Regions from separate parts of the Kineococcus sp. G2 genome, predicted to be linked through region 1. Evidence: riboswitches for the same ligand, from Rfam matches in the RefSeq annotation. Region 1 holds a riboswitch; the other holds the start of a gene.
The links. Region 1 has a riboswitch for thiamine pyrophosphate ahead of thiM (hydroxyethylthiazole kinase). Riboswitches for the same ligand answer to the same signal wherever they lie in the genome.
Positions count from the first base shown of each region.

Region 2: linked by a shared signal. The riboswitch ahead of V9U69_RS11490 (ECF transporter S component) and the one ahead of thiM (hydroxyethylthiazole kinase) in region 1 are both predicted to bind thiamine pyrophosphate.

Region 1 is NZ_JBBBEM010000013.1:22,653-30,763, reverse strand. Features, by position in the region: gene pta (phosphate acetyltransferase) at 1-593, opposite strand, end outside; gene V9U69_RS02935 (acetate/propionate family kinase) at 629-1,870, opposite strand; gene V9U69_RS02930 (TenA family protein) at 2,070-2,753, opposite strand; gene thiD (bifunctional hydroxymethylpyrimidine kinase/phosphomethylpyrimidine kinase) at 2,750-3,577, opposite strand; gene thiE (thiamine phosphate synthase) at 3,574-4,230, opposite strand; gene thiM (hydroxyethylthiazole kinase) at 4,227-5,054, opposite strand; TPP riboswitch at 5,047-5,140, opposite strand; gene V9U69_RS02910 (sensor domain-containing diguanylate cyclase) at 5,251-7,221, opposite strand; gene V9U69_RS02905 (response regulator) at 7,513-7,899, shown strand; gene V9U69_RS02900 (hybrid sensor histidine kinase/response regulator) at 7,896-8,111, shown strand, end outside.
Region 2 is NZ_JBBBEM010000071.1:424-8,534, reverse strand. Features, by position in the region: gene V9U69_RS11530 (sugar phosphate isomerase/epimerase family protein) at 1-139, opposite strand, end outside; gene V9U69_RS11525 (SDR family NAD(P)-dependent oxidoreductase) at 176-952, opposite strand; gene V9U69_RS11520 (MFS transporter) at 1,008-2,351, opposite strand; gene V9U69_RS11515 (GntR family transcriptional regulator) at 2,461-3,162, opposite strand; gene V9U69_RS11510 (DMT family transporter) at 3,266-3,580, shown strand; gene V9U69_RS11505 (NAD-dependent epimerase/dehydratase family protein) at 3,660-4,649, shown strand; gene V9U69_RS11500 (DUF4235 domain-containing protein) at 4,677-4,970, opposite strand; gene V9U69_RS11495 (hypothetical protein) at 4,986-5,126, opposite strand; TPP riboswitch at 5,292-5,396, shown strand; gene V9U69_RS11490 (ECF transporter S component) at 5,446-6,057, shown strand; gene V9U69_RS11485 (ABC transporter ATP-binding protein) at 6,050-7,624, shown strand; gene V9U69_RS11480 (energy-coupling factor transporter transmembrane component T) at 7,744-8,111, shown strand, end outside.

The DNA.
Region 1 (8,111 bases):
AGCGCCCCGCGCAGCGCCGCGACGCGCGAGACGGCGACCTCGGGGTCCTCCGGCACCGGCCAGCGGGAGACGACACCGCCGATGACGCGCAGCCCCTCCCCCGCCCGGTAGGTGCCGGCGGTGACGGCCATGTCCTCCGCGATGCGCTCGGGGGCGCCGGGGTCGGAGCCGTCGGCGCCCGCGGAGCCGACGAGGAGCACGTCGGCGTCCAGGGCGGTCGCCAGCGCCTGGTTGACCCGCCCGGAGAACACCTGGTCGGCGGAGGGCGCCAGGCCCTCGACGACCACGACGTCGTGCCGGGCGAGCACGCCCTCGGCGGCGGCCACGACCTCCTCCATCAGGTCGTCGACCTCGCCGCGGCTGAGGCGCTCCACGACCCGGGCGGCGGGGATGGGCTCGGCGACGCTCAGGCCCGTCGTCAGCCGCGCCAGGGCGACGGAGCGGTCGGTGCCCCCGGAGCCCCCGGGCTGCGCCAGCGGCTTGTGGAAGCCCACGGCCACGCCGCGCGCGTCCAGCGCCCGCAGCAGGCCCAGGCAGGTCGAGGTCAGGCCGGCGCCGTGGCCGGTGGGGACGACGAGCAGGGTGCGGGGCACCGCGCGCTCCTCTCGGGTCGGTCCGCTCTCGCGGGTCAGCCGTGCTGGACGAGGTCGACGGTGTCGCGGGCGATGAGCAGCTCCTCGTCGGTGGGCACCACCATCGCCAGCGGCCCGGGCCGGCCGTCGGGGCGCTCGCGGGTGATGCGACCGGCGGGGGTGGAGGAGCGGCCGTGCTCGGCGTTGGCGACCGGGTCCTCCTCGAGGCCGAGGTGGCGCAGCCGGCCCAGCAGCGCCGAGCGGATCCGCGCCCCGTTCTCCCCGATGCCGCCGGTGAGGACGAGGGCGTCCAGGCCGCCGAGGGCGACGGTGAGGGCGGCGACGTGCTTGGCGGCGCGGTACGTGAACACCTCCAGGGCCAGCTTCGCCCCGGGGTGGCCCTGGTCGGCCTTCTGCTCCAGGGTGCGCACGTCGTTGGACAGCCCCGACAGGGCCAGCAGGCCGGACTCCTTGTTCAGCTGGTTCACGATCTCGGCGGTGCTGGCGCCGGTGCGCTCGGCCACCAGCTCCAGCACGGCCGGGTCCAGGTCGCCGGAGCGGGTGCCCATGACCAGCCCCTCCAGCGGGGTCATGCCCATCGTGGTGTCCACCGAGCGGCCGCCGAGCACGGCGGTGGCGCTGCACCCGTTGCCCAGGTGGGCGACGACGAGCTTCAGCGAGCGCGGGTCGGCGCCGGTGTCGCGCTGCAGGACCTGCGCGGCGCGGGCGCTGACGAACCGGTGGCTGGTGCCGTGCATGCCGTAGCGGCGCACCCCGAACTCCTCGTACCAGCGGGTGGGCACGGCGTAGCGGTAGGCGTGCTCGGGCATCGTCTGGTGGAACGCGGTGTCGAAGACGGCGACGTGGTCCAGCTCGGGCAGGACGGCGCGGGCGGCCTCGATGCCGGAGACGTTGGCGGGGTTGTGCAGGGGGGCGAGCGCCGACAGGTCGGAGATGTCGGCCAGGACGTGGTCGTCGATGCGCACCGAGGTGCGGAACCGCTTGCCGCCCTGGACGACGCGGTGCCCCACGCCCAGCAGCGGCGGCAGGTCCATGTCGAGCAGGCGCTGCAGCACGTGCGCGAGCGCCCCGCGGTGGGTGGTGGCGGCGGGGGTGATGGTGCGCTCGCCGTCGGCGGTCTTGAAGTGCACGACGGCGTCCGGGGTGCCCAGGCGCTCGCCCAGGCAGGACAGCGAGCGTTCACCGGTGACGGGGTCGACGAGGGCCAGCTTCACGGAGGAGCTGCCGCAGTTGACGACGACGACGGAACCGTCACCGCTGGACTTCCCGGTGGACACTGGACGCTCCCCTCACCGCACCGGCGACCCGGGTGGTCACCGGCCCGCTCCCGAGCCTGGCACGGACCGCCGCGGCGCACCCCCCGACGCGGGGCGCCGTGATCGCTCTCACGCCCTCCCCGCCCCGCGGAAACCATCGTTTCCGCCCCTGGGAAGCGCCTCCCGGGGGCGGAAACGATGGTTTCCGCGGGGTCGGGCGTCAGGCGCCCAGGGTCAGCGGCCAGTCCTCGCGGTGCAGCGCCGTCTCCCAGAAGAGGAACTCGTAGCGGGTGGCGGTGGCGAACGCCTCGTGCAGGGGACCGGTGTCGGCCAGGGGTGCGGCCGCCTCGTCCACCAGGCGGCGGGCGGTGGCCACCGAGGCGTGGAACTCCTCCGCGTCGTAGGCGGCGACCCAGCGGGCGTACGGGTGCTCCGCGCCGGCGTCGAGCACGGCCGCCGCCGAGCGGGCCAGGCGGCGCGCGACGTCGGCGTACACCCAGAAGCACGGCAGCACCGCGGCCGCCGCGACCGGGTAGGGCGCCGTCGCCGCCGTCGCCACCAGGTACGACACGTACCCCAGCGTCGTCGGTGAGGCGCTCACCGGTCCCGTCGCGGCGGGCAGCGCCCCGGAGCCGAGCAGGTCGCCGTGCAGGGCGGTCTCGACGACGGCGGCGCCGTGCGCGGACGACGCCCAGAACGCCGCGCTCGCCACGTCCGGCGCCCGGGAGGCCAGCAGCGCCAGCGCCCGCCCGTACCCGGCGAGGTAGACCTCGTCCTGCTCCAGGTAGTGCCGGAACACCGCCGGGTCCAGGGTTCCGTCGCCGAGCTCCCGCAGGAACCGGCACCCGTCGATCGCGGTGCGCAGGTGCGCGGTGCGCACCCACGCCTCGTCGGTGAAGCTCACGTCGTCCTCCGGTGCGTCCGCTGGGCGAAGGAGTGGTCGAGGGGCGCGGCGCCGGAACCGACGCGCAGGTCGCCGGCGGCCGCGAGGGCGCCCTGCAGGTAGTCGCGCGCCTCCTCCACGGCGGGCAGCCAGCTCACCGGCACCCCGTCGCCGCGCGCGGCGACGGCGGCGATCGCGGACGAGAGGGTGCAGCCGGTGCCGTGGGCGGAACCGGTCCCCAGGCGGGGGCGGGTGATGCGGTGGGTGCCGCCGGGTTCGGCGAGCACGTCCACGCTCTCCGGCCCGCCCAGGTGCCCGCCCTTGAGCAGCACCGCGGTGCCGGTGCGCCGCAGCAGCTCCTCGGCCTGCGCGACGACCTCGCCGGCGTCGCGCGCGGGCTCGGCCCCCAGCAGCACCGCGGCCTCGGGGACGTTGGGCGTCACCAGGTCCGCCACCGGCACGAGCTCGTCGCGCACGGCGGCGACGGCGGAGGCGTCCAGCAGCCGGTCGCCGCTGGTGGCGACCATGACGGGGTCCACCACGAGCGGGGCCGGGTGGGCGCCCAGGACCTGCGCGACCACGCGCGTGACAGCGGTGTCGGCGAGCATCCCCGTCTTGACCGCGTGCACGGCGACGTCGTCCAGCAGCACCTGCAGCTGCTCGCGCACGAACTCCGCGGGCACCACGTGCACGCCGGCCACGCCGCGGGTGCTCTGCGCGGTGAGCGCGGTCAGGACGGCGGTGCCGTACGCGCCGAGGGCGGCGAACGTCTTCAGGTCCGCCTGGATCCCCGCCCCGCCGCTGGGGTCGCTGCCGGCGACGGTGAGGGCGACGCGGGCGCTCACCGGGTCACCTGCGCACGCCCGTCCCAGCGCGCCCGCAGTTCCGCCGCCGCCGCGCGCGGGTCGGGCGCCGCGCACACCGCGGACACGACGCAGAACCCGGCGATCCCGGTGCCGCGCAGCTCGTGGAGGTTCCGGGCGTCGATCCCGCCGATCGCCACGCACGGGGTTCCCGCGGCGGCCTCGACGACGGCGCGCACCCCCTCCGGCCCCAGGGGCGCGGCCGCGTCGGTCTTGGTGGCGGTGGCGTGCACGGGGCCGACGCCGAGGTGGTCGACCACCCCGGCGGGAACCGCGCGCACCTCCTCGACGGTGGAGACGGACAACCCCACGAGCAGGTCGGGGCCGACGAGGCGGCGCACGTCCTCGGCCGGCAGGTCGGACTGCCCCAGGTGCACGCCGTCCGCGCCGGCGATCAGCGCGACGTCCACGGCGTCGTCGACCAGCACCGCGACGCCGGTGCCGCGCAGCGCTTCCCGCACCGACCGCACGAGGGCGAGCAGTTCCCGGTCGCTCGCGTCCTTGCCGCGCACCTGCACGGCGGTGACGCCGCCGGCGACGGCCTCGCGCACCACCGCGGGAACCCCCCGCGCGCCGCACTGCGCGGTGTCGGTGACCAGGTACAGGGTCGGGTCGAAACCCCGGCGCGCCCTCACACCAGCCTCCCGGAGTCCTCCAGGTCCGCGCGCAGCGCGGCGGCGTCCACGGCGTCCAGCTCGTCGATCCACGCGATCGCGAAACCCCCCGGCCCGCTGCTGCGGGCGGCGGCGCGCTCGGCGGCGACCGCGACGTGCGCGTGCGCGGTGACGGCGGCCAGCAGCGGGTCGTCCGTCACGGCCGCGCAGGCGGCCAGGAGGGCGCCGAGCGAGCAGCCGGCGCCGGTGGTGCGGGTCAGCAGCGGCGAACCGCCGCGCACCCGCACGACGCGCTCGCCGTGGACGAGGACGTCGACGGCGCCGGAGACGGCGACGACGCCACCGGTGCGCCCCGACAGCGCACGGGCGGCGGCGAGGGCGTCCTCGGCGTCGGAGGTGGAGTCGACCCCGCGCCCGCCGGCACCGGAACCGGCCAGGCCCATGACCTCGGAGGCGTTGCCGCGCACAGCGACCGGGCGGTGCTGGAGCAGATCGCGGGCGACGGCGGTGCGGAAGGCCAGCGCACCGACGGCGACGGGGTCCAGGACCCACGGCGTGCCGGTCTCGTGCGCCGCGCCCGCCGCCAGCGCCATGGCGCGGGCCCGCTCCTCGTCGAGGGTTCCGACGTTCACGAGCACCGCGGAGGCGGCGCGGGCGAACTCGGCGGCCTCGCGGGGGTTGTCGACCATCGCGGGGGCGGCCCCCGCGGCGAGCAGGGCGTTGGCGGTGATGGTGGTGACCACCGAGTTCGTCAGGCACTGCACGAGCGGGTGCTCGCGGGCCAGGGCGTCGCGGACGTCCGCGACCTGCTGTGCGCCGAGGCGCGCGGGGTTTGCGGCTCCCACGCCGTGACATCCCTTCGTCAGCACTACCTGCGTCAGGTTCGACGGGTGTGATCTCAGCCCCTCGCGGGGCACCCCGTGTCACGGGTGAACCTAGCACCGCCGCGGAACCCCACCCGCCCCCCTCGGTGATCAAGGAAGTTGCCACTTCCTTGATCACCGAGGGGGCGGGGGTTCGGGGGCGGGGCGGAGGTTCGGGTCAAGGGGTGGGGACGGCGGGGGCCGGGTCGCTGACGACGGTGGTGTTCCGCCCGGACCGCTTGCCCTCGTACAGGGCCAGGTCCGCCAGGGCGATCACCTCGGCGGCGCTCAGGCCCGGTCGCCACTGGGCCACGCCCACGGTGCACGTCTGCCCGCGCGGCACGGCGGCGCGGATGCGGTCGGCGACCGCGCGGGCCCCGGCGGCGCTGCACCCGGGCAGGGCCAGGACGAACTCCTCCCCGCCCCAGCGGGCCAGGGTGTCCACCTCGCGCAGGCACCCGCTCGCGGCGGTGGCGAACTCCTGCAGCAGGTCGTCGCCGGCCAGGTGGCCCTGCGTGTCGTTGTAGCGCTTGAAGTGGTCCAGGTCGAGCAGGCAGAACGACAGCGGCAGGCCGGTGCGGGCGGCGCGGGCGATCTCCTTGCCGGTGGCCTCGTCCCAGCGGCGGCGGTTGGCCAGCCCGGTGAGCGGGTCGCGCTCGGCGGCCAGGGCCAGCTGGGTCAGCAGGTCGGCGCGCTCCATGCCGTGCGCGGCCTCCTGGGCCAGGGTGGCCATGACGACGCGCACCCGCGCGGGCAGCTCCTGCACCCGGGTGCGCCAGACGCTGGCGAGCAGGCCGGCGGTCTGCCCGTCGGCGGTGGTGATCGGCTGGTAGGCGACCGAGACGGCGCCCAGCGCGTCGCGCAGCCGCGCCGAGGCGCCGGTGCACCCGGAGAGGTCGCTGACGAACAGGGGCTCACCGCGCCGGAACGCGTCGGCGAGGACGGTGGGTTCGCCGATCGCGACGGTCACCGGGACCATCCCCTCGCCCCAGACCGCCCGGCTGACCAGGTCGCCGCGACCGTCGGGCTCGGCGAGGTACACCCCGTCGGCGCCGGTGATGCGGGCCGTGGCCTCGCACAGCGCCTCGCGGGTGTCCGCGGCGGCGTTGAGGGAGCGCAGCGCACCGGCGAGCAGCTCGGCGGTCTCGGCCTGCTGCTGCGCGTCGGCGGCCTGCCGGCGCACCTCCGCCAGGAGCGCGTCGCGCTCGTCGCGGCCGAGGGCGAGCACGAGGCCGATGACGGCGGCCACGGCGGCGTGCCCCTGCACGAGCAGGGCCCGCGCGGTCTGGTCGGCGACCGCGGCGAACGGCCCGTGCCCGTGCAGGGTGAAGACGACGGCGCAGGCGCCGGTGAACAGGCAGTGCAGCACGACGGTGCGGCTGGAGAACCGCAGCGCCACCCAGACGGTGAGCACCGGCAGCAGGAACGTCACGGGCAGGCTGCCCAGCAGCGCGAACTGCGCGGTGTAGGCGACCGCGGAGACCGCGAAGGCGAGGACCGCCTCGGCGGTGCGCGGTCGGCGCCCGGCGGCGCAGCCGGGTCCGTCGTCGTCCGGTGCGCCGCGGCGGCGGGTGCTCGCCGTCACCAGCCGCAGCCCGGCGCAGCCGACCAGCAGCACCGCCAGGCCGTTGCGCGCCACCCAGGTGAGCAGGTCGACCCACCCGGTGCGGTCGGTCCCCCAGGCGGCGGCGGAGGCGGCGAGGACACCGCCTGCGGTGACGGCGATGCCGCACGCGGCGAGCAGGCGGACCAGCTGCGGCACCCCGCGCAGCGGCCGCCCGGGCCCGGCGCCGGGGCACCAGCGGTGCAGCAGCGCCGTGAACAGGAGGGTCTGCACGAGGGTGGCCACGGTGGCGGCGACGGCCAGCAGGGGGGCCGCGGCGGTCGCCAGGTGCACCAGGACGCCGGCCACCAGGAGCAGGGCGGCGTCGAGCGCGCGCCCGCGGGCGCTGCGCGGGGCGTTGAACCAGACGGCGGCGACCCCGGCGCAGGGCGAGACGAGCGCCAGCGCGGCGCCCTCGGGGACCGTGTGGCGGCCGGCCACCATCGTGGCGGCGAACAGCGCAGCGAACAGGACGCTGGTGCGGGTGGGGTGGGCGCGCGCGCGGGGCGCGGCGGCAGCGGGTGCCGGGGCGTCGTGGTGGTGCACGTCCTCCGCTCTCCCGTCTGTCGATCGGCGGAGCGCGACCGGGGCTCACTGCCGAACCGCGCCGTGGTGGTCATCGGCACCGGGGCGGCCGCCTTGAGCCCGGAGCGGTCACGGTGCGTGACCTGACGCCCGTGCGGTGGTGCCGCCGGACGGGCGGTCGCTTCACCTCAGCGCCACCGCTGCCGATGACCGGTGGGTCAGGTGCACCCGGCCGCTGCGGCGCGGGTGCGCAGGGCCGGTGCGGCGGCGAGGGCCGCGCACCGCCGAACCCCTCAGGGAGGACCCCGGATCATGGCCAAGGTGCTGGTCGTCGAGGACGACGCGGACATCCGCACCCTTCTCGACCTGCGGCTGCGCGCCGCCGGGCACCGGGTGATCGGTGCCGACTCGGCCGCGTCCGCCCTGGCGGTCATGGCCGAGCGCGGCGCTCCCGACGTGCTGGTCACCGACGTGACGCTGCCGGGCACCACGGGCCTGGAGCTGGTGCGCGGGCTGCGCGAGGACGAGCGCTACGCGCGCCTGCCGGTGGTCTTCCTCAGCGGCCGCGTGCAGCCGGCGGACATCGAGGCCGGTCGCGCCCTGGGCGGGACGTACCTGACGAAGCCGGTCGTCCTGACCGCCCTGTGCACCGCGATCGAGCAGTCCCTCGCCACCGCAGACGCCGGCGCGAGCTGGTGATCGCGGCGCCCGGGGTGCGGCGCTCCCCCTGGTCCATCGCGCGGATGCTGACCGCGGGCCTGCTGGTGGTGGTCACCACCCTGCTGGTGATCGGCGGCAGCTCGTACGCCCGCATCGGCACGCTCGTGGCCGAGCGCGCGCAGGTGGAGGCCACGTACGGCGTGCTGGACGACATCGGCCGGCTGCGCGTGCTGCTGCGCGACGCCGAGCGG
Region 2 (8,111 bases), on a different contig from region 1:
CGGCGGGGATGGCGCCCAGGTCCACCTCCACGGCGCCGATCCGCTCGATGAGGCTCAGCGCCTCCTGAAGCGGCCGGAACCGGAAGCTGATGGTGGAGATGCCGACGCGTCGTGCCGTCGCCGGGAGTGCTGCGCTCACGGGTGCTCCTTCCGAGACCGTCCGGGGGGCGGACGCTCAGGCGATGTACGAACCGCCGTTGATGTTCTGGGTGGTCCCGGTGATGTACGAGGAGTCCTCGCTGGACAGGAACACGATCAGGGCGGCCAGGTCGTCCGGCGTGCCCTGCCGTCCCAGCGGCACCGCGGCCGCCAGGCGGGCCTCGTTCTCCTCGTCGGTCGCGCCGGCGCGGATGTCGGTGTCCACCACGCCCGGGCTGAGGGCGTTGACGGTGATGCCGTGCGGGGCCATCTCGCGGGCCAGGGAGCGCGTCAGGCCGAGCACGCCGGCCTTCGCCGCGGAGTACGGCGTCTTGGAGAACACGCCGCCGCCCTGCTGCGCGGACACCGACGACATGTTCACGATCCGGCCGTAGCCGTTCTCGATCATCTGCGGCAGGAAGGCCTGGCAGGCGAGGAAGGTGCCGGTGAGGTTGATGCCCACCACGCGGTTCCACTCCTTCATGTCCACCTCCAGGAAGGGGGTGGGGGAGGCGACACCGGCGATGTTGGCCAGGGCGCCCGCGGGCGGCAGGCCGGAGGCGGCGAGCGCCTCGACGCAGCGGGCCAGCGACTCCTGGTCGGTCACGTCCGCGGCCAGCCCCAGCACCGGCGTGCCGAACTCGCTGGCGATCTTGTCCGCGGCGGCCTCGGCGCCGGGGCCGTCGATGTCGAGGAGGGCCACGGCCCACCCCTCGGCGGCGAACCTGCGGGCGGTGGCGAAACCGATGCCGCGGGGGGAGGCGGCGCCCGTCACGACGGCGGTGCGCTGGCCGATCCCGGTCTGGTAGCTCATGTCGGGTCCTCAGTCGGTGGTGGGGTCTCGGGGCGGTGCGGAGGCGGAACGACCGTCACACCGCGGCGGGCGTGGTGGTGTTCGCGGTGGCGGCGGCGGTGGCGCGCTCGACCTCGGCGCGGCGGGCGGCGCCGTTGGTCTCCGGCGTCAGCAGCGTGGCGACGAGACCGATGAGGCCGAAGGCGATGAACAGGACCGCGGGGCCCATCCAGCCGAACGCCTCGTAGGCCGCCACGGCGGCGAAGGCGGTGAAGCCGGACACCACGGCCGCGAGCTGGTAGGCCAGCGAGGCGCCCGAGGAGCGGGTGGCGGTGGAGAACAGCTCGGAGAACCACGCGCCCTGCGTGCCGGCCAGCGAGTTCTGGCAGATCGCGAAGGCGATGAGGAAGACGGCGATGATGAGCCCGAGGTTCCCGGTGTTGAGCATGAGGAACATCGGGATGCCGAAGATGAGCATCAGCGTGGTGCCGAACGCGTAGACGGGCTTGCGGCCGATGCGGTCGGTGAGGCGGCCCCACAGCAGCGTGGCGGGGAAACCGATCAGCGCCGCGATGACGATCGCCAGGATGGTGTCGGGGCGCTCGGCCAGACCCTGGTCGTGCACGTAGGAGGTGACGTAGGAGATGGAGACCGCGTAGCCGGCGGTCTCGGCGATGCGCAGGCCGAAGGCGCGCAGCAGGTTGCGCCAGTCCTGGCGGACCACCTGGGCGAGCGGGTTCTTCACCAGCTCGCCCTGCTCCTTGGCGTCCTCGAAGTCCGGGGACTCCTCGACCTTCAGGCGGATGTACATGCCCGCGCCGATGAGGACCGAGCTGAGCAGGAACGGCACGCGCCAGGCCCAGTCGCCCGGCAGGCTCGCGCTGGCGAGGAAGGCGAGGTTGGCGAGCAGCAGGCCCAGGGGGAACCCGGCCTGCGGGACGGCCGTGTAGGCGCCCTTCCTCTTCCACGGGGCGTGCTCGTACGTCATGAGGATCGCGCCGCCCCACTCGGCGCCGAACGCCAGGCCCTGGATGACCCGGACGGTGACGAGCAGGATCGGGGCGAGGACCCCCACGCTGGCGTAGGTGGGCAGCGCGCCGATGAGGACCGTGGACACGCCCATGATGAGCAGCGAGGTGATGAGCACCGGCCGGCGGCCGATCTTGTCGCCGAGGTACCCGCCGACGATGCCGCCCAGGGGGCGGGCGGCGAACCCGACGCCCAGCGTGCCGAAGGACAGCAGGAGCGCCGTCGTGGGGTCGCTCTCCGGGAAGAACGCCTCGTCGAAGTACAGCGCCGCGGCGGTGCCGTACCCGATGAAGTCGTAGTTCTCGACCGTGGTGCCCACGGCGCTGCCGACGGCCACCCGCTTCTTGTGCTCGGTCCCGAGGACCCGACCGTTCGCTGTCGTCACTGCCATCTCCTTCGACGGGGGACCGTCCGGCATTGGACTGTCGTCGCTCCTACTGTTGACAGTAGGACGGTGTAAAGATGACACGTCATGGTGCGTGTCTGTCAAGCCGCCCGGCTCAGCCGGCGGCGGGCTCGGCGTGCTCGCGCATCCGCCGCTCGATCCGCGTCGCCGCGTCCCGCATGTGGGTGCGCAGGAACTCCCGGCCACCGGCGGCGTCCCCCGCCTCGAGCAGGTCGGCGATCGGCGCGTGGCGCTCGTAGGCCATGTTGAGCACCGCCGTCTCCGAACCGGCCGCCGTGATGGCGGCGCGGGCCAGGCCGCTGACCGCGCGCCAGCTGTGCAGCAGCGTGGTGTTCCCGCTCAGCTCGCAGAGGCGCTCGTGGAACGCCAGGTCCGCGTCGAGCTGGGCCGTGAAGTCGCCCTCCGCGTCCCGCAGCGTCTCCAGCTCCTGGCGCACCCGCGCCACCGCCGCCGCGCGGTCCGCGCGCGCGCAGATCAGCTCCAGCGCCAGGCTCTCCAGCGCGTGCCGCACCGCGAAGATCTCCTCCACCTCGCGCTCGGAGACCACCCGCACCGACAGCCGGCCGCGGGCGTCCGCCGTGAGCAGCCCCTCCTGCTGCAGCTGGCGCAGCGCCTCGCGCAGGGTTCCGCGGCTGACGCCCAGCGCCTCGCTGAGCTCCACCTCCGCCAGGTGCGTGCCCGGGGCCAGCTCGCCCGAGCTGATCGCCTCGCGCAGCCGGGCGTGGATGAGCTCGCGGCGCGTCTGCATCTCGATGGACCCCAGCGCGCGCAGCGGGGACTCGGCTCCGGGGGTCACCGGCTCAGGGTATCCGGGCCCGCGCGGCACCCCGGCCGCCCGGCGCGACCCCCGGGTCCGGTAGACGTGGAGCCCCGTCCCCGCGTTCTCCAGGAGGTTCCCCGTGCACTGGACCGTCCTCGTGCTCTCCGGAGCCCTGGAGGCGGTGTGGGCCACCGCCCTGGACCGCTCGCAGGGCTTCACGAAGCTCTGGCCCACCGTCGTGTTCGCCGTGTCCGTCGTCGCGAGCATGGCCGGGCTGGCGTACGCGATGCGCGAGCTGCCCGTGGGCACCTCCTACGCGGTGTGGGTCGGCATCGGCGCCGTCCTGACCGTGGCCTACGCGATGCTCACCGGCGCGGAGGCGTTCTCCGTGCTCAAGGTGCTGTTCCTCGCCGGGATCGTCGGCTGCGTCATCGGGCTCAAGCTCGTGCACTGAGCCCCGCGGCCCTAGTCTCGCCCCACCACCGGTCCGCACCGGCGGGCACGACGACGGGGTCGACGACGGGAGTGCGCACGTGGCGCTGAAGGTGCTGTTCCTGGGAGGCACGGGGATCATCAGCTCCGCGTGCGCGGCGCTGGCCGTGGAGCGCGGGGTGGACCTGACGGTCCTCAACCGCGGCGGCACCGCCGCGAAGCGACCCCTGCCGCCGGGCGTGCGGCAGCTGACGGCCGACGTGCGCGACGTCGCCGGCGTCCGGGAAGCCGTGCGCGGCCGCGAGTTCGACGTCGTCGTGGACTTCCTGGCGTTCACGCCCGAGCACGTCGCCGCCGACGTCGAGACGTTCCGCGGCCGGGTGGGGCAGTACGTGTTCATCTCCAGCGCCTCGGCCTACTCCAAGCCCGTCGGGCACCTGCCGATCACCGAGTCCACGCCGCTGGTGAACCCCTTCTGGCAGTACTCCCGCGACAAGATCGCCTGCGAGGAGCTGCTGACGCGCGCCCACCGCGACGAGGGGTTCCCCGCCGTGGTGGTGCGGCCCAGCCACACCTACGACCGCACCTCGCTGCCCCTGGACGGCGGCTGGACCGCCGTGGAGCGCATGCGCCGCGGCGCGCCCGTCGTCGTGCACGGCGACGGCACCTCCCTGTGGGTGCTCACCCACCACACCGACTTCGCGAAGGGGTTCGTGCCGCTGCTGGGGGAGCCGGCGATCACCGGCGACGCGGTGCACATCACCTCCGACGAGGTGCTCACCTGGGACGCGGTCCACCGCACCGTGGCGCGCGCCGCCGGGGTGGAGGACCCCGTGCTCGTGCACGTGCCCTCCGACGCCATCGCCCGCGACGACCCCTCGCGCGGGCCGAGCCTGCTGGGCGACAAGGCCCACTCGGTGATCTTCGACAACACCAAGCTCAAGCGGCTCGTGCCGGGTTTCGCGGCGACCACGAGCTTCGCCGCCGGCGCCCGCGAGGCCGTGGCGCACCACGACGCGCACCCGGAGCTGCGCCGCACCGACCCGGAGGCCGAGGCCCGCCACGACCGCCTCGCCGCGCGCTGGGGCTGAGGCGGGCGCGGCGGGCGCCGCCCCGGGTCAGGAGGTGGCGGCCTGCCGCCCGCCCTCCAGGCCGGGGGGCTGCTCGCCCGTCGCCTTGCGGTACAGCACCGCCGCCTGGCGCTCCACCAGCAGCCGGCTCAGGCCGATGATGGCGCCGGATGCCAGCGCCCAGGCCACCGCCTCCTTCCACGCCACGTCCGGGTCCTCCGGGTTGGCCGGGGGCTGCGTCTTCGTGACGGTGACCCAGATCCTCTTCGTGAGGCGGTTGGCGACGGCACCCGCCGCGACGGCGGCACCGGGGCCGACGAGCTTCCAGACGATGGGACTCATGCCGCGCACCCTGCCCTAGAGCAGGTCCAGGAGCCAGCCCAGGACCGGCAGCAGGGCCGTGGCGGCGGCGCCCAGCAGCGCCACCACGACCACGACGGTCACCAGGCGCGTCCCCCTCGAGGGGCCGCCGTCCGGTCCACGCAGGTGTCGCAGCACGCGCCCATCCTCCCCGACGTCCCCGTGCTCCCCCCTCCCCGCCCCCGCGGTGATCAAGGAAGGTGCAACGTGCATGATCGCCACGATCAAGGAAGTGGCAACTTCCTTGATCACCGCGGGGTGGTCGGGGGAGGGACGGGGGTGACGCGGAGCGGTAGGCTCGGGACCGAACGACAGGGGAGCGCCGTGGGGCGCTGAGAGTGCGGGCAGCCGCAGACCCTCGAACCTGACCCGGTTAGCACCGGCGTAGGGAGTCGGGCCTTCCTCGACCCGCGGCCACGGGTGCCGCGGGTCCCCCTCCTGCACCCGGGAGGTCACCGTGAGCACCACCGTCAAGACGCGCACCCGCCGGCCCGCCGGCCGCTGGCGCACCGTCGACCTCGTCACCGTCGCCGTCCTCGGCGTCGCGTTCGGCGTCGTCTTCTGGGGCTGGCACTTCGCCTACAGCGCCCTCGACCCGCTGTTCGCCCTCTTCCCGCCGGTCGCCGGTCTCGTCAGCGGCGTGTGGCTGCTGCCCGCCGTCGTCGGCGCCCTCGTCGTGCGCCGGCCGGGCGCGGCGCTGCTCGCCGAGCTCGTCGCCGCCAGCGTCGAGGCGCTGCTCGGCACCCGGTGGAGCGCCGGCGTGCTCGTCTCGGGCGGGATCCAGGGCCTCGGCGTGGAGATCGCCGTCGCCCTGTTCCTCTGGCAGCGCTGGACCCTGGGCGTCGCCGTCCTCGGCGGCGTGCTGGCGGCGTCGCTGGAGTCCGTCTACGAGTGGTCCGCCTACTGGCCGGCGTGGGGCTTCGACTGGAAGCTCCTCTACCTCGGCCTCTTCGCCGTCTCCGGCGCGCTGATCGCCGGCCTCGGCGGCTGGGCCCTGGTGCGGGCGCTCGCGCGCGCCGGGGCCCTGTCGGCCTTCGCCGCGGGCCACGAGCACCGCGTCCGTGGCTGACCCCGCTCCCGGCGCCCCCGTCGCGCTGCGGGTGCGGGGCCTGAGCGTCACCCCGCCGGGTGCGGCCCGGCCCGTGCTGTCCGGGGTGGACCTCGACGTGCCCGCCGGGCAGCGGGTGCTGCTCGCCGGTCCCAGCGGCTCGGGCAAGTCCACCCTGCTGCGCGCCCTCGCCGGCGTGCTGGAGGAGGGCCCCGGCGGTGAGCCGACCACCTCCGGCGAGGTCCTCGTCGGCGGCGGGAGCCCTCGCCCCGGGACGGTGGGGCTGCTGCTGCAGGACCCGCAGGACGCGGTCGTGGCCGCCACCGCCGGGCGCGACACCGCGTTCGGGCCGGAGAACCTCGCCCTGCCCCGCGAGGAGGTGTGGCGGCGCGTGGCCCGTGCCCACGCCGCGGCCCGCTTCACCGCCGGCCGCGAGCGCGAGGTGGTGACCCTCTCCGGCGGGGAGCGCCAGCGCCTGGCGCTGGCCGGGGTGCTGGCGCTGGCGCCCGGGGTGCTGCTGCTGGACGAGCCGACGTCGATGCTCGACGCCCCCACCGCGGACGCCGTGCGCGCCGCGGTGCTCGAGGCGGCCGCCGGCCGCACCCTCGTCGTCGTCGACCACGACCTGGCCGGGTGGGCCCCGCACGTGGACCGGGTGGTGCTGCTGGGCGGCGACGGCCGCCCCGCGGCCGACGGACCGCCGGGTCGCGTGCTCGCCGCGGGGCCGGGCGGCGGAGCGGGTGACGGCGAGCTGTGGCTGCCGGGCGCCCCGGACCCCGCCCCGGCCGACGTGCCGGAGGGCCTGCTGGCCCCCCGGCTGCGGGTGGCCGGCAACGCCCTGGTGGGTGAGGGCCTGGGCCTGGTGCGCCGCCGGCGCGGGCTGCGGCCCGGCGCGCCCGCGACCGTCCTGACCGGCGTGGACGTGGCGGTGCCGGCGGGGCGGGTGACACCGCTGGCGGGTGCCAGCGGCTCGGGGAAGTCGTCCCTGCTGGGGGTGCTCGCCGGGCTGACCCGCCCCTGCGCCGGGGACCTGCGTGCCGCGGACGCGCTGGCCGCCGGGCTGCGCCCGCAGCCGTGGCGGTGGCGCTCGCGGGAGCTGGCGGCGCGCGCCGGCTGGGTGCCGCAGACGCCGGAGCACGCGTTCGTGCGCCCCTCGGTGCGCGCGGAGGCCGCCGCGACGGTGGCGGCGCTGGGGCTGGGGGCCGAGCGGGCGGACGCCCTGGTGGAGCTGCTGGGCCTGGCGCACCGCGCGGACGTGGACCCGTTCCGGCTCTCCGGCGGGGAGCAGCGCCGCCTGGCGCTGGCGGGTGCGCTGGCGGCCGGCCCGGCGGTGCTGCTGGCGGACGAGCCGACGGTGGGTCAGGACCGGCGCACGTGGTCGGTGGTGGTGGGCCTGCTGCGCGCGGCGGCCCGCGACGGGGCCGCGGTCGTCGTCAGCAGCCACGACGAGCGGTTGCTCGGTGCGGTGGACCCCGCCGGGACGGCCGCGGTGCGCCTGGAGGCCGGGCGCCGGGTCGGCGGCCACCGGGGTGCCGGGCCGGCTGCGCACGCCCCCGCGGGGGCCGGGGTCGTGGGGAGGGCGTCGTGAGCGCCGCACCGCGGTCCTCCACCGCCGCCCGCGGGGTTGTCCACGGCTCTGTCCACAGCGGTGTGCACATCCCTGGGGACAACCCTGTGGGCACGCCTGTGCAGGGTGTGGACGACGGGGTGCCCGCCACCCCGGCGCAGCGCCGCGGCGCGGGCCCGGGACCGCTCGTGCGGCACTGCGGGCCGTTGTCGCTGCTGGTGGTCTCGCTGCTGGCCGTGCCGGCGTCCTTCGCCGCGACGACGTGGGTGGCGGGCGCCGCGGGGCTGGCCGCGCAGGTGCTGTGCCTGCCGCTGGTGGTGGACCGCTGGCGGGCCCTGCCCGCCCGGCTGCTGCCGGGGGCGGTCGGGGCGCTGTCGGTGGGCTGGTCGGCGTGGCTGCTCGGTGAGCCCGGGCAGGGCGACCCGCTGCTCGCCGCGCTCACGGCCGCGCTGCGGCTGGCGGTGCTGGTGCTGCCGGGGGCGGTGCTGCTGGCGTGGGTGGACCCCGC